Regions from separate parts of the Pantoea sp. NSTU24 genome, predicted to be linked through region 1. Evidence: riboswitches for the same ligand, from Rfam matches in the RefSeq annotation. Region 1 holds a riboswitch; the other holds the start of a gene.

Region 1 (7,717 bases):
GGGCAGGATCCCTTCAGCAACCGGCTGAAGTTGCCGGGTCACGTAGTGATCATAGTCCAGTGGCGTGCTGCGCGCCTCCAGTGGCTCGGGCCCCGCCGTCGCCATGACGTAACGGATCCGGCCACCGTTCTGATACTGCAGCGGGCGGTTTAATTTGCGATTCTGCTCGTCGGCCAACCGCGCCGCGCGAACGTGGGGCGGCACGTTTCGTTCATACTCTTTTAGCGGACGGCGCAGACGCTTTTTGTAGATCAGCTGATCGTCGAGTTCCCCCGCCAGCAGCTGCGCCACCGTCTCCCGAATGTAATCCTGCCAGGGTTCCCGGTGGAAGATGCGATGATAGAGCTGCTGCTGAAAGGTTTTGGCCAGCGGCGTCCAGTCGGTCCGCACCGACTCCAGCCCCCTGAAGACCATGCGTTCGCCGTCTGCGTCACGGATCAGGCCCGCGTAGCGTTTTTTGCTGCCCTGTTCCGCGCCGCGAATGGTCGGCATCAGAAAACGGCAGAAGTGGCTTTCATACTCCAGCTCCAGCGCGCTGGTCAGTCCCTGGGTCTGCTGCAGATGGTCATGCCACCAGGCATTCACCTTCTGCACCAGCTGCTGACCAATCGCCGCTGCTTCTTCTTCGTCGTGAGCCGACTTCAGCCAGACAAAGGTGGAGTCGGTGTCGCCATAGATCACATCGTAACCTTCCGCCTCAATCAGCGCGCGGGTCTGCTGCATGATGGCGTGACCGCGCAGCGTAATCGAGGAGGCGAGACGCGGATCGAAGAAGCGACAGGCGCTGGTGCCCAGCACGCCGTAAAAGGCGTTCATAATGATTTTCAGCGCCTGCGACAGCGGCTGGTTGTTCTGCTTTTTCGCCGCGTCTCGGCCCAGCCAGATCTGCTCAACCATCGCCGGCAGGCAGTGGGTGTGTCGCGAGAAGCGCGCTTCGCGGAACCCCGCGACCGAATCGGCATCATCGGGATGGGCCAGGCCTTCCACCAGTCCGACCGGGTCGATCAGGAAGGTGCGGATAATAGAGGGGTAGAGGCTCTTATAGTCCAGCACCAGCACGGAATCATAGAGGCCGGGGCGCGAATCCATCACATAGCCGCCCGGACTCGCTTCCGGCGCGACATCTCCCCGGTTGGGCGCGACAAACCCGGCGCGGTGCATCCGGGGAATATAGAGATGACTGAAAGCCGCCACCGATCCGCCATGACGATCCACCGCCAGGCCGTTGACCGCCGCGCGCTCCAGCAGAAACGGCATAATCGCCGTCTTGTGGAAAATGCGCGTGACCAGCTCGCAATCTTTCAGGTTATAGCGCGCCAGCGCCGGTTTATCGTTGGCGAAGCGCCAGTTGATCTCCTCCATGCGCTGCCAGGGATTATCGATCGCTTTCCCTTCGCCCAGCAGCTGCTGCGACACCGACTCCAGGCTGAAGGAGGGGAAATCCCAGAACGCCGATTTAAGGGCCTCGATGCCATCAATAATCAGGCGGCCGCTGGCAAGGGCGAAGAAAACCCCAGGCTTGAAGCCATGTTCACGCCACTCCAGCGCGGCCTGCTGGCGGCCCAGACGCAGCGGAATGCCGTAGCGGTCGGCATGTTTCTGCAGCACGCGCAGGTCAAACTGCACCACATTCCAGCCAATCAGCACATCCGGATCGTGCTCGGCAAACCACTGATTCAGCGCCTCAATCAGCTGAGGACGGCTGTCGAGATAGATCAGGTCAAAATCGAGGGCGCTGGCGTCGCCGTTGGCCGGGCCGAGCATGTAGACCTGACGCTGACCGCAGCCTTCCAGCCCGATGCAGTACAGTTCACCATGCTGGGTGGTTTCGATATCCAGTGACACCCACTTCAGGGGCGGGCGATAGTCGGGATGCGGCTTGAGCCGCGCATTCACCACGCTGTCACCCTGCTGTTCGCCATCAAACCAGACGGGCGCGGTGATAAAACGTTCCATCAGATAGCGATCCGGTGGGCGGATGTCCGCCTCATAGACCGGAATGCCCTGTTCGCGCAGCCGTTTTTCAATGCGCTGAAGCTGCCGGTTCTGCGGGCAGTAGAGGCCGAAAACCGGGCGGCGACGGAAATCTTTCAGCGCCAGCGACTGAATCCGAAACTGACGTTCATCCTGGAGTAACGCGCGCACCTGCACCTGAAACACCTCAGGAATAAAGGCCACGGACTCCTGCACCGGCAGCACTACGCGCTGCGGGCCCGCATCGGTGGCGAGCCAGAGGATAATTTCCGTGCCATGCGGGCTGTCGCGCCAGTGGCGGGTGAGCACAAAACCTGCGCGGGGCATCATCAGCAGTTCTCCGGACTCAGCATTTCAGGGATGAGAAAACCCGTTAAGTATACCATGGATATTTATACAGTTCCCGCAGCTGGCTTTTGTCAACATTGCCCTACAATTCTTGCCTTGACGCTGTGTGGCTGGCTCAGGACAATCCAGCCTTCTGCTTTTGCTAAGGATGATTATGGAAGCCTGGATTCAACAACTGATTACACAGTCCCTGGAATGGGCGCTGTTTGCCGTTGCGCTGGTGACGTTTCTGGAGTCGCTGGCGCTGGTCGGGCTGTTGCTGCCAGGCACGGTAATGATGGCCAGCCTGGGCGCGCTGGTCGGCAGCGGCGAGCTTGGCCTCTATCCGGCCTGGGCTGCGGGCTTTGCGGGCTGTCTGATTGGTGACTGGGTGTCCTACGGTATCGGCTGGAAATTCCAGGGGCCGCTGCACCGCTGGAAATATCTGCAGAAGTACACGGGGCTGCTGGATAAAACCGAGCACGCCCTGCATCAGCACAGCATGTTTACCATCCTGGTCGGGCGCTTTGTGGGGCCGACGCGGCCGCTGATCCCACTGGCAGCTGGCATGCTGGAGCTGCCGGTACGTAAGTTCCTGCCGCCGAACATCATCGGCTGCATCCTCTGGCCACCGCTCTATCTGCTGCCCGGCATTCTGGCGGGCGTGGCGATTGATGTGCCAAAGGCCGCGCAGGGCGGCAGCTTTAAGTGGCTGTTGCTGGGGGCTGCACTGCTGATCTGGCTGGGCGGCTGGTTATGCTGGCGCTGGTGGCGCAGCGGCAAAAGCCGCGACTGGGCTACCGCCTGGCTGCCGCCGGAACGTCTGCGCTGGGCAGGCCCGCTGGGGCTGATCGTCGCCGTAGCAGCGTTCGTCGGCATCCAGTTCCATCCGATGATGCCGGTTTTCCGCCATCTGCTGTGGCAGGTCTTTATCGCCTGACCGGCTTAACGACGCGGGATACCGAGGACATCGGCTTCCCGCGTCTCGCCCGACAGCAGCTGTCGGGTTTCGCCATCCCAGTAAACCCGGCCATCCACGATCACCACGCTGCGTGCGGCAATCTGCTGTGCATCTTCCAGACTGTGCGACACCATCAGCAGGGTGATGCCACGCGCGTCGCATACCGAACGCACCAGCTGGAGCATCTCTCCACGCAATGCCGGATCGAGCGCCGAGAAAGGCTCATCCAGCAGCAGCACTGGCCGATTCCGCAGCAGGCAGCGGGCCAGCGCGACCCGCTGTCGCTGGCCGCCCGACAGTTCGCCTGGCAGACGCGTCAGCAGATCGCCCAGGCCCACCTGCGCGGCCAGCGTGACCAGTTCCTGACGCTGCTGTGCCGTAAGCTTCAATCCCGGATGCAGCCCCAGCCCCATATTCTGCTGCACGCTGAGGTGCGGAAAGAGGTTATTTTCCTGAAACAGCATCGACACCGGTCGTCTGGCCGGGACGCTGTGCGTATGATCCTGGCCCTCGATAATCAGGGAGCCCTGGTTCACCGACAGGAAACCGGCGATCAGGCTCAGCAGGGTGCTTTTACCCGCGCCGCTGGGGCCGAGAATGGCGATGCGCTCGCCGCGTGCGGCATGAAGGCTGAAGCGCATCGGCAGATGCTGATAGAGGTAGGTAAGGTTATCGAGAGTCAGCATGGCGACCTGGCAATTTTTCCATTAGCGTGAACAGCAACAGGCAGAGCAGCAGCAGCAACAGGGCAGTGACTGCACCATCCGCGCCGCGATAGGCCCCTATCTGCTGATAAAGGTAAAACGGCAGCGTGTGGAAGTCGGCACTACCAAATAGCGCCACCACGCCAAAATCGCCCACCGACAGGACGCAGGCAAAGGCCAGCGCCTGCGCCAGCGGACGCTTCAGCGCCCGCAGCTCAATCAGCCGCAGCCGGTTCCAGCCGTGGATAGCCAGCGAATCACAGAGTCTGCCATAACGCTCCGCGACATCCCGCATCGGGTTTTCCAGCACTTTCATGGCATAAGGAATGGCAATCAGCGCATTGGTAAAGATCACCAGCCCCTCTGCCGAGTCGGGCAGGCCGATCGTGGTGTTGAACAGCAGGAAAAAGCCGGTGGCGAGGACAATGCCGGGCATCGCCAGGATCAGCATGCCGCTGGTGTCGATCAGCTGTGCGGCCATCGGACGCTGACGCAGCCGCAGCTCGCGGCTGCTCCACAGCAGCATCATCGTCAGCACCACGCAGAGCAGCCCCGCGCCCGTGGCGATTCGCAGCGAGGTGAAGGTCGCCTGCCAGAGTGCTGGCTGCGCCAGCGCACCCCGTATGCCGCCGTGCAGACCCTCGACGACCACCGCCGCCAGCGGGGGCAGCAGCAGGAGCAGCGCCAGCAGGATCAGCAGCGCATCAATCAGCTGTGCCGCACGCGAATCCTGCGGATCGCGCCAGCCGCTGAGCTGGCTGCTTCCGGCGGGAATCGCCTTGCTGAAGCGCTGACTGAGCAGCACCAGCGTCAGGCAGCAGCCGAGCTGGATCATTGCCAGCAGGGCGGCGCGGCCGGGATCATAGTCATAACTCAGAGCCTGGAAGATGGCCAGTTCGATGGTGGTCGCCTGCGGACCGCCGCCCAGCGACAGCACGGTGGCAAAGCTGGCAAAACAGAGCATAAAAATCAGCGCCCCGGCAGGCAGCAGCTGACGCCGCAGCCACGGCCACTCCAGCAGACGAAACTGATGCCAGCCGCGCAGGCCGAGCTGAGCCGTCAGCTGACGCTGCTCCGCCGGGATCTGCTCCAGCGCCTGCAGCAGCAGACGCGTCGCCAGCGGCAGGTTAAAGAAGACGTGCGCCAGCAGAATGCCTGACAGCCCATAAGGCGAGAAGTGATAGCCAATCCCGGCCCACTGGCAGAGCTGCGCCAGCCAGCCGGTACGTCCGTAAACCGTCAGCAGACCAAATATCGCCACCAGCACCGGCAGCACCAGGGTCATGGCGCACAGGCGCAGCAACAGCTGACGGCCCGGAAAGCGGCGACGATAGAGCGCCCGTGCCAGCGGCAGGGCGGGCAGCAGTGACAGCAGCGCAGAGAGCAGTGCCTGACCGAATGAGAACGCGATGACATGGCGCAGGTAATCATCCTGCAGCACGCTGCGCAGGTCGGTTTCCGGTGCGGCGCGCCAGAGCGCGCCGAAGGCCAGAAACGCCACCAGGGTTAACAGCAGCGTGGCGAATGAGCCGGGTAGCAGCCAGCGCGGCATCAGCGACTGACTGCGCGTTGCCACTGGCTAATCCAGCTGGCGCGCTGGCTGGCGACCTCTTCCGGCGAGAACTGCAGCGCAGTGGCGGGCACCGTCAGGGCGTTAAAACCGGCTGGCAGCGGTGTGGCGGTCACCGGGTACATCCAGTTGCCGGTTGGAATGGTGTGCTGGAAGTCGGGGGAGACCATAAACGTCATGAACTGCTGCGCCAGCTCGGGCTGTTTGCTGCTGGCTAACTGCGCGGCGACTTCGACCTGCAGATAGTGGCCTTCGGCAAACGGGGCGGCCGCATAATTCTCTTTCTTCTCTTCGATAATGTGATAAGCCGGTGACGTGGTGTAGCTCAGCACCAGATCGCTTTCCCCTTTCAGGAACAGGCCATAGGCTTCACTCCAGCCTTTAGTCACCGTCACGGTTTTCTGCGCCAGCTTCTGCCACGCCTGCGGTGCCTGATCACCATAGACTTTCTGCATCCAGAGCAGCAGACCTAAACCCGGTGTGCTGGTGCGGGGATCTTCGTAGATAACCCGCCACTTCTGCGGGCTGTCGACCAGCTCTTTCAGGCTTTTCGGCGGGTTTTTCAGCCGGGTTTTGTCATAGACAAAAGCGAAGTAGCCATAGTCGAAGGGAATGAAGGTCGTGTCATGCCAGCCACCAGGCAGGGTTAATCTGGCGGTGTCGACCTGACTTCTGGCGAACAGGCCGGTTTTCTGCGCCGCCTGGACCAGATTGTTGTCCAGTCCCAGCACCACATCCGCCTTGCTGTTTTTACCTTCCATCCGCACGCGGTTCAGCAGCGAGACGCCATCTTCCAGCGTGACAAATTTCAGTTCGCAGTTGCAGCGGGCTTCAAAGGCTTTTTTTACTGCCGGGCCAGGGCCCCAGTCGGCCGAGAAAGAGTCATAGGTATAGACCGTGAGCACCGGCTTAGCCGCCAGAACGGGGGCGGAGAGTAACAACAGGACCGGCAGAACTTTGTTTAACACTTTGCGCTCCTTCAGGAGAATAGGGGATGAGTCGCAAAGGATCTGAGCACTGAGGCCTCTCAAATCCCTACGTCGGTATTAACCGAATCAGGTTCGACGGGTCTCTCTCAGCTGCTTGCTGGTGGCAGGCGGCACCCCGTTGAGAACGCCACATTCTAGTCATTTCAGCGGCGTGGCGAAAGCGTTACAGCGCCGGTGGCGCGAACCAGGCCGATTTAAAATCGAACCAGCCCAGCGTATTCATCCGGACGCCACGCATACTGCGCTGGCCTTCCAGCAGCAGCCAGTGGTGAAACAACGGATGCAGACCTGCTTCCTCGACTAACTGCTTGCTCCATTCGGCCAGTGGCAGCGTTTTTTCGCGCCAGCGCGCGGCTTCCCCATGCCAGTCGATGGGCAGGCAGTGGTGCAGCAGCGGGACCTCATACAGCTGTGCAAACAGCGAATAGTTCAGTGGCAGGGTGAAGTTCACGCTGCCGAGCCAGATGTCACTTTCCGCCTGGCCCTGATACCAGCTTTCGTAGTCGATCTCGCGGGTCACCAGTGTCACGCCATGCTGAGCCAGCAGCGGCCGCAGTGCATTGGCGATACCCTCATGCTCGACGTGCTGGCTGTACCAGGTCAGCGTCAGGTGGGTCAGGCCGGACGGTTTTTCGACCGGCTTCAGGTCGCGGCGGTGATGCCAGCGCGGCAGCAGGCCGTAGGCCGGGAACCAGTAGCGCTGATACCCGACGCCCGCGTGGTTGAGCAGGGCGATGGGGTTAAACAGATAGCTCACCCAGCGCCGGACCGCCGCATTACGGCCCAGCGCGGAACGCTGGTCGAACAGCAGGTAGTAGCACCCTTCCTCCAGACGGCTCTCTTCCTGAACCTCATCAGTGCTCCCCCTGTCGCCCTGCAGACGGACACCGGCGTAGACCAGCTCATCGCTGATGTCGGGCAGCACCCAGATAGAGACATCATCAATCAGGGCGCGAAAACCAAAGTAGTCATCAAAAGCTTCAATCTTCAGCTGACTCGCCTGATTGCGGATCACCCGGTAGGGGCCGGTGCCCACCGGCTGGCGGGCAAAGTCGGGCAGGGTGGGCCATTCGCGTGGCAGGATCATTGCACTCACGCTGCCGAGCAGCCAGGGCAGCCACGCGTCGGGCTGGCTTAAGTGGATGTCGAGCGTCCAGGGAGCGGGCGAGGCGATCTCTGCAATATGGGCGAA
Region 2 (7,717 bases), on a different contig from region 1:
ATGGCCGACGCGCAATCTTTTCTGAACCGGCTATGGACATCAGAATCGCAGGGCAGACAGTGGTTCGATCCTGATGTCAGCATTATTTATCCCGACCGGATCCGCCGCCGATTGCCGGGCACCACATCAAAAGGCTTAGGGGCGCATACGGATTCCGGCGCGCTGGAACGCTGGTTACTGCCCGCTTATCAGCGGGTCTTCCATAAACTGTTTCAGGGTAACTTCGACGCTTACGATCCCTGGGATGCGGCACACCGGACGGAGGTTGATGAGTATGATCTGCCAGGCACCACCAAATGCTCGGTGTTCCGTACTTTCCAGGGCTGGACGGCGCTATCCGATATGATCCCTGGGCAGGGGCTACTGCATGTGGTTCCGGTACCTCAGGCGATGGCTTACGTGCTGCTACGTCCACTCCTGTCTGACGTGCCGGAAGAGGAACTGTGCGGCGTTGCGCCCGGACGGGTATTGCCAATCAGCGATCGGTGGCATCCGCATCTGATGGCCGGACTCTGTTCGATTCCCGCTTTAGAGGCAGGCGATTCGGTATGGTGGCACTGTGATGTCATTCATGCCGTTGCACCGGTCGAAGATCAGCAGGGCTGGGGCAACGTGATGTATATCCCTGCCGCCCCTCTGTGTGAAAAAAACCGTGCCTATGCCAGAGAAGTTGTACAGGCGCTGGAGCAGGGCCGGTCGCCAGGCGATTTTCCGCCAGAAGATTATGAAGCGGCATGGGAGGGGCGCTTTACGCTGGCAGACCTCAACAGCTATGGACGCCGGGCGCTGGGTCTGAGCTAATCCGGCGCATGAACGCCGGATAAACCCTGTTACACTGCACAGTCTGTTTACAGCGAAACGGTATTATGAACCCGCGACATCATCAAATTATTCAACTGGTTAATAGCCGGGGCAGCGTGCCTGTCAGCGAACTGGCGCAGCTAACCGGCGTGTCTGAAGTCACGGTACGCCAGGATCTTACGCTGCTGGAGCGCGACCGGCTGCTGCGCCGGGTTCACGGTTCAGCGCTGGCGCTGGATAGCGATAACGTCGGCACCCGCATGAATACCCGCTATCCGGTTAAGCAGGCGCTGGCGCGCCATGCGGCCAGCCTGGTGCAGCATGGGGAGTCGGTGTTTATCGAAGGCGGCAGTACCAACGCCCTGCTGGCGCGTGCGCTGGCCGACCGGGCCGATCTGACGCTGATTACCGTCAGCCACTACATTGCCCAGCTTCTGCGTGAAGCCGCCTGCGAGGTCATCGTTCTGGGGGGCCTGTTGCAGAAAAGCAGTGAGTCAGTGGTCGGCCCGCTGACCCGTTACTCCATCCAGCAGGTCCATTTTCACCGGGCATTTGTTGGCGTGGATGGCTGGCATCCGGAAACCGGTTTTACCGGTCGCAATATGCTGCGCTGCGATGTGGTCGATGCCGTACTGGCCAGGGGCGCTGAAAGTTATGCCCTGACCGACGCGTCTAAATTTGGTCAGGTTCACCCTTATCCGCTCTCTTCGGGTTATCAGGTCGGGCATGTGATTACCGACAAAATGCTGGACGCATCAACGGTAACGCAGCTCAGGGAGCAGGCGATCGTGGTCAGCCTGGTCGCGACGGATCAGCCAGAACCGGGTCTCTGAGCCACAGAGTCGCGCAGCATCAGACGGGCGGTAAAGGGAGCCTGTGGATGCCAGTCACCGCCATCCAGCATGGTCAGCAGACGCTTTATGGTCTCGTCAATCATCTCGGTGACCGGCAGCTTCATACTCGACAGCGATGGCGTGACGTAGGGTGCCAGAGGGATATCATCGAAGCCGATCACCGAAACCTGCTCAGGCACCGCAATCTGGCATTCCGTCAGACGTTTAATCGCCCCAATCGCCATTTCATCGTTACTCGCCACCAGTGCGCTGAATGTTACTGCACGCGCCAGCAGCATATCCACAGCGGCCATGCCGCTCTGTGCCGTCCATTTACCCGCCACGATGCGCGCCGGATCAGCCTCGATGCCCGCCGAGGTCAGCGCAGCACGATAACCGGAGAGGCGCTCAATACCGGTTGTTGAGTCCGGCGAGCCGGTGATAAACGCAATATCCCGGTGTCCCTGTGCCAGCAGATGGCTTACCGCCATGGCGCTGCTGGCATGCTGATCGCTGAAAATGCAGTAGCTCTGGTTGATACGCAGCCGCCGGTTGATAACCAGAATCGGCTTATTATGTCGGGAGATAATAGCATCCAGTGCATCAATGCTCAGGAAGCGCGGGTAGATGATGATGCCGTCACAGCGCAGATCGAGCAGAAACTCGATCGCTGCCTGCTCCTGCTCCGCAGAATGCTTACCGTCCGCCAGAATAAGCTGACGACCCTGCTGCTCCAGGATGCGCGCGGAGTGCGCCATCATTTCTGTAAAGTAGCTGCCGCTGTAGAGTGTGTTGGTCATCACCAGCCCGATGGTCTGAGAGGTGCGGGTTGCCAGATTCCGCGCCAGCAGATTGGGCCGGTAGCCGGTTTCAGCAATGGCCTGCAGGACCTGCTCCCGTTTTTGCTGGCCGACATAGCCATTGCCGGAGAGCACGCGTGACACGGTCGCTTTTGAGACGCCCGCCCGTTTTGCCACTTCCTGAATCGTTGCCATGATGCTGCTCCTCTGCTGCGTCCGTCATGCAGTCTACCTAAGCCACTCAATATTGGAAATATTTACCCGGCGTCGGCGCAAATGCCGCCCTGCTTCCCAAGTGATACGCTTCACAAAACCGAAAGCTGCCTGATTTTCGGGCTTGTCGGGAAGTGTAAAGCCCTTCATGATTTTGTGAAACCGGTTTCCTATCAGCCTGTCCGCAGGTACATAAAACATAAATTCTGACCGATTTACCCTACAGAGAAGAGCGATCATGCCCAGAAATTATGCCGAGGTGTCTCGCGCCATCGTTGATGCGCTAGGCGGCCTCACCAACATCGAAGCCGTAACGCACTGTATGACGCGTCTGCGGTTTGTAGTGAAGGATGACACGCAGATTGACTATCCCAGGCTCAAAGCGATTCACGGCGTGCTGGGCGTGGTGCATAACGATACCCAGTGTCAGGTAATTATCGGAAACACAGTATCGCAGGCTTATCAGGCACTGCTGGAACTGGGCTCACCGGGTGCCTCATCCAGCGCACCGGTGAAACGTAAAATCACGTTCAGGCGGATTGGCGCGGGCATACTGGATGCGCTGGTCGGCACGATGTCGCCGTTAATTCCGGCCATTATCGGCGGATCGATGGTGAAACTGCTGGCGATGATTCTGGATATGGCGGGACTGTTTGACAAAGGCTCGTCAACCCTGGTGATCCTCAACGTCATCGGCGACGGCGCATTTTTCTTCCTGCCCGTCATGGTGGCGGCCTCGGCAGCACTGAAATTCAAAACCAACATGTCGCTGGCGATCGCGATTGCCGGTGTGCTGGTTCATCCCACCTTTATCGATCTGATGGCGAAAGCCGCGCAGGGGCAGCCGGTAGAGTTTGCCCTGATTCCGGTGACAGCGGTGAAATACACCTACACCGTCATCCCGGCACTGGTGATGACCTGGATCCTGTCGCACATTGAGCGCGGCGTGGACCGCATCACGCCTGCCGTGACGAAAAACTTCCTGAAACCGATGCTGATTGTGCTGATTGCCGCGCCCATCGCCATTGTGCTGATTGGCCCGATTGGCATCTGGATCGGCAGCGGCATCTCTGCACTGGTCTATACCGTTCATGACTATCTTGGCTGGCTTTCTGTGGCCATCATGGGGGCGATCTGGCCGCTGCTGGTGATGACCGGGATGCACCGGGTCTTTACGCCAACCATCATCCAGACCATTGCTGAAACCGGAAAAGAGGGCATGGTGATGCCGTCTGAGATTGGCGCCAACCTGTCACTGGGTGGGTCGTCCCTGGCGGTGGCGTTTCGCACTAAAAACCGCGAACTGCGCCAGACCGCGCTGGCCGCAGCGGCCTCCGCAATTGTGGCGGGCATTTCAGAACCTGCACTGTATGGTGTGGCGGTTCGTCTGAAGCGACCACTGATCGCCTGCCTCATCAGCGGATTTATCTGCGGTGCCGTCGCGGGAATTGGCGGGCTGGCCAGTCATTCAATGGCCTCACCTGGCCTCTTTACCAGCGTCCAGTTTTTTGATCCTGCCAATCCGATGACGATCGTCTGGGTCGGCGCGGTAATGATTCTGTCCGTCGTGCTGTCATTTGTTCTGACGCTGTTACTGGGCTTCGAGGATATTCCGGAGACGGAACCGCAGCCCGCATCGCAGACCTCGCCCGTGACTGAACGTACTAACGCAATTAGCAGCCATTAAAGGAACCGGTCAACGCGACCAGAAAAAAAGAGGATTGCATGTCTGAATCAAGGTTTCCGCAAGGATTTTTATGGGGTGGCGCGCTGGCCGCGAACCAGAGTGAAGGTGGCTTTCGCGAGAGCGGAAAAGGCTTAACTACTGTTGATATGATCCCACATGGTCCGCACCGTATGCCGGTCAAGCTGGGGCTGGAAAAGCGATTTACCCTGCGTGACGATGAGTTCTATCCCAGCCATGAGGCTATCGATTTCTATCATCGCTACCGGGAAGATATTGCGCTGATGGCAGAGATGGGGTTCAGCGTGTTCCGTACCTCCATTGCCTGGAGTCGGCTCTATCCGAATGGAGATGAGCTGACGCCTGCCCCGGCTGGCATCGCCTTCTACCGTGCGGTGTTTGAGGAGTGCCGCAAATACGGTATCGAACCGCTGGTCACGCTCTGCCATTTTGATGTGCCGATGCATCTGGTCACCGAATATGGCTCATGGCGCAACAGGAAGATGGTCGACTTCTTCGCCCGCTACGCCCGCAGCTGCTTTGAAGCGTTTGATGGTCTGGTGAAGTACTGGCTGACCTTCAACGAGATTAATATTCTGCTGCACAGTCCGTTCTCTGGTGCAGGCTTAGTGTTTGAACCCGGTGAGAATAAGGAGCAGGTTAAGTATCAGGCGGCGCATCATGAGCTGGTCGCCAGCGCCCTGGTGACGCGCATCGCGCATGAGGTGAACCCGGCGAATCAGGTCGGCTGCATGCTGGCAGGCGGGAACTTCTACCCGTGGTCCAGCAAACCAGAAGATGTCTGGGCGGCGCTGGAAAAGGATCGTGAGAACCTCTTCTTTATCGACGTGCAGGCACGGGGCGCGTATCCCGCTTATGCCGCCCGCCTGTTCCGGGAAAAGGGGATTACGCTTGAGATCGCCGACGGGGATGATGAGATCCTGAAAAACAGCGTCGATTTTGTCTCGTTCAGCTATTACGCCTCACGCTGCGCCTCGGCAGAAATGAATGAGCAAAACAGCAGCGCCGCCAATGTGGTGAAATCCCTGACTAACCCACACGTGCCGCGCAGCGAATGGGGTTGGGGCATCGATCCACTCGGCTTACGCATCACCATGAATATGATGTATGACCGCTATCAGAAGCCGCTGTTCCTGGTGGAAAATGGTCTGGGCGCGCGCGATGAGATCGATGATAACGGCGAGATCAATGACGATTACCGCATCAGCTATCTTCGTGAACATATCCGCGCGATGGGTGATGCCATTGAAGATGGCGTGCCGGTGCTGGGCTACACCAGCTGGGGCTGCATCGATCTGGTGGCGGCCTCAACCGGAGAGATGAGCAAGCGCTATGGCTTTGTTTATGTTGACCGCGACGATCGCGGAAACGGCACGCTGGCGCGCATGCGTAAAAAGTCATTCTGGTGGTACAAAAAAGTGATCGCCAGCAACGGCACCGATCTTGAGTGACACCGTCACACAGGGCCGGTAATGTGCCCGTCAGCAGCAGTGGCAGAGACGCTCAACGGCCTCTCTGCCGATTGTGCTCTGGCAGAAATTATCGTATAACCACTGTCTCCGAGGGGTGTCCTGTAACGGGCTGAGATGGCGTAAGCCGAACCCTTTGAACCTGATCTGGGTCATGCCAGCGAAGGGACGGGTCGGCAGATTCTTCTGTCTTATCTCCTGCATTATCCCCTGTTCCAGACCGTATGCCCGGATCTCCCTGACAACCGGAGATCCTATGTCACGTCCGCTTTTCGATACCGGCTTTTATGGCCGTCTGCGCCAGCAGGCGGGTCCCCACTGGCACGCCTATGTTGCGCATGACTTCGTGCAGCAACTCGGCCAGGGTACGCTGCCCGCCGCCGCTTTCCGGCATTATCTGGTGCAGGACTACCAGTTTCTGCTGCACTTTGCCCGCGCCTGGGGCCTGCTGATCAGCAAACTCACCGATCCAGACGCGCTGCGTCATGCGACCACCTCACTTAATGCCATCATCAATGAACTGCCGTTGCACCAGACTTACTGCCGGCAATGGGGCATCAGCGAAACCGATATGGCCGCAGAACCTGAAGCAATGGACACGCTGAACTACACCCGCTATGTGCTGGATGTCGGCCACACCGGCGATGCGCTGGCGTTGATGCCCTGCGTCGCCGGTTATGCCGAGATCGGCCTGAACCTGCTGCACGACCCATCTACCCGCTTTGAAGGTAATCCTTATGCGGCGTGGATAGAGAACTACGGCGATAAAAGCTATCTGACGGGCGTTCGCCGCTCGCTCTCCCTGTTTGAACGGCTGGCGCATGAGTGCGCCGGTGAAGCACGATTTGATCAGCTGACGGACATTTTCACCACAGCGACCCGGCTGGAATCGGCTTTCTGGCAGATGGGGCTGAATCAGGTGACCAGCCTGGAGAATGACGCATGAGGATCACGACCCTGCCTGCCGCACCGGGGATTCTGGTGCGTCAGCTCACCCTGAATTTCGGGCTGCAGCCGCTCTTCAGTCAGCTTGATCTGGAAATTGCAGGCGGAAAAATCACCGCGCTGCTCGGGGCCAGCGGCGTCGGTAAAAGCAGCCTGATGCGGGTCATTGCCGGACTGACACCACCCGTCGCCGGAGAAGTCAGCGGCAGCGATGGGCTGCCGCTGACCGGCCGCATCGCCTGGATGGGGCAGCAGGATCTGCTCTATCCCTGGCTGACGATAGAACAGAATGTCTGCCTTGCCAGCCGTCTGCGCGGGGAAAAGGCTGACCCCGGCCGGGCGCGGCATCTTCTTGCGCAGGTCGGGCTGAGCCACTGCGCCCGCGCACGGCCTGCGACGCTCTCCGGTGGGATGCGGCAGCGGGCGGCACTGGCGCGTACGCTCTATACCCGTCAGCCCGTCGTTCTGATGGACGAGCCCTTCTCGGCGCTGGATGCCCTGACCCGCAGTCAGATTCAGACGCTGGCCGCAGAGGTGCTGGCCGATCATACGGTCCTGCTGATTACTCATGATGTGGCGGAAGCCTGCCGGCTCGCGCACCATTGTCTGGTCATCGGTCCGGCGGGCGTTGAAGCCTGCCCGCCTCTACCGGGAGAGCCGCCCCGCGCCGCCGATGACCTCCATGTTATCCGGAGTCAGGCCACACTGCTGAAACAGCTGAGCAGGGTAGCCGGATGAGATTACAGGCAGGCTTTAACGGCTTTCGCCGTATCCTGATGATCGCCGCCGGGCTGATTGCAGTGTGGTGGCTTGCCACACTGACCGCTGTTCCGGCCTTTCTGCTGCCCTCACCCGCCTCGGTCGCCGCCGCGCTGTGGCAGAACGCGGACTACCTGATGCATCACACGCTGATCACCCTGTCCGAGATCCTCAGCGGCATGGTTGCCGGCG

Evidence for each region. Region 1 has a riboswitch for thiamine pyrophosphate ahead of thiB (thiamine ABC transporter substrate binding subunit). Riboswitches for the same ligand answer to the same signal wherever they lie in the genome.
Region 2: linked by a shared signal. The riboswitch ahead of ACLHDD_RS20165 (TenA family protein) and the one ahead of thiB (thiamine ABC transporter substrate binding subunit) in region 1 are both predicted to bind thiamine pyrophosphate.

Annotation. Positions count from the first base shown of each region.
Region 1 is NZ_JBKIWZ010000001.1:62,322-70,038, forward strand. It holds gene polB (DNA polymerase II) at 1-2,301, opposite strand, end outside; gene ACLHDD_RS00260 (DedA family protein) at 2,477-3,241, shown strand; gene thiQ (thiamine ABC transporter ATP-binding protein ThiQ) at 3,247-3,948, opposite strand; gene thiP (thiamine/thiamine pyrophosphate ABC transporter permease ThiP) at 3,932-5,542, opposite strand; gene thiB (thiamine ABC transporter substrate binding subunit) at 5,518-6,504, opposite strand; TPP riboswitch at 6,551-6,653, opposite strand; gene sgrR (HTH-type transcriptional regulator SgrR) at 6,689-7,717, opposite strand, start outside.
Region 2 is NZ_JBKIWZ010000003.1:341,255-348,971, forward strand. It holds gene ACLHDD_RS20140 (DUF1479 domain-containing protein) at 1-801, shown strand, start outside; gene ACLHDD_RS20145 (DNA-binding transcriptional regulator YciT) at 867-1,634, shown strand; gene ACLHDD_RS20150 (LacI family DNA-binding transcriptional regulator) at 1,613-2,629, opposite strand; gene ascF (PTS cellobiose/arbutin/salicin transporter subunit IIBC) at 2,886-4,334, shown strand; gene ACLHDD_RS20160 (6-phospho-beta-glucosidase) at 4,373-5,803, shown strand; TPP riboswitch at 5,905-6,007, shown strand; gene ACLHDD_RS20165 (TenA family protein) at 6,078-6,767, shown strand; gene ACLHDD_RS20170 (ABC transporter ATP-binding protein) at 6,764-7,504, shown strand; gene ACLHDD_RS20175 (ABC transporter permease) at 7,501-7,717, shown strand, end outside.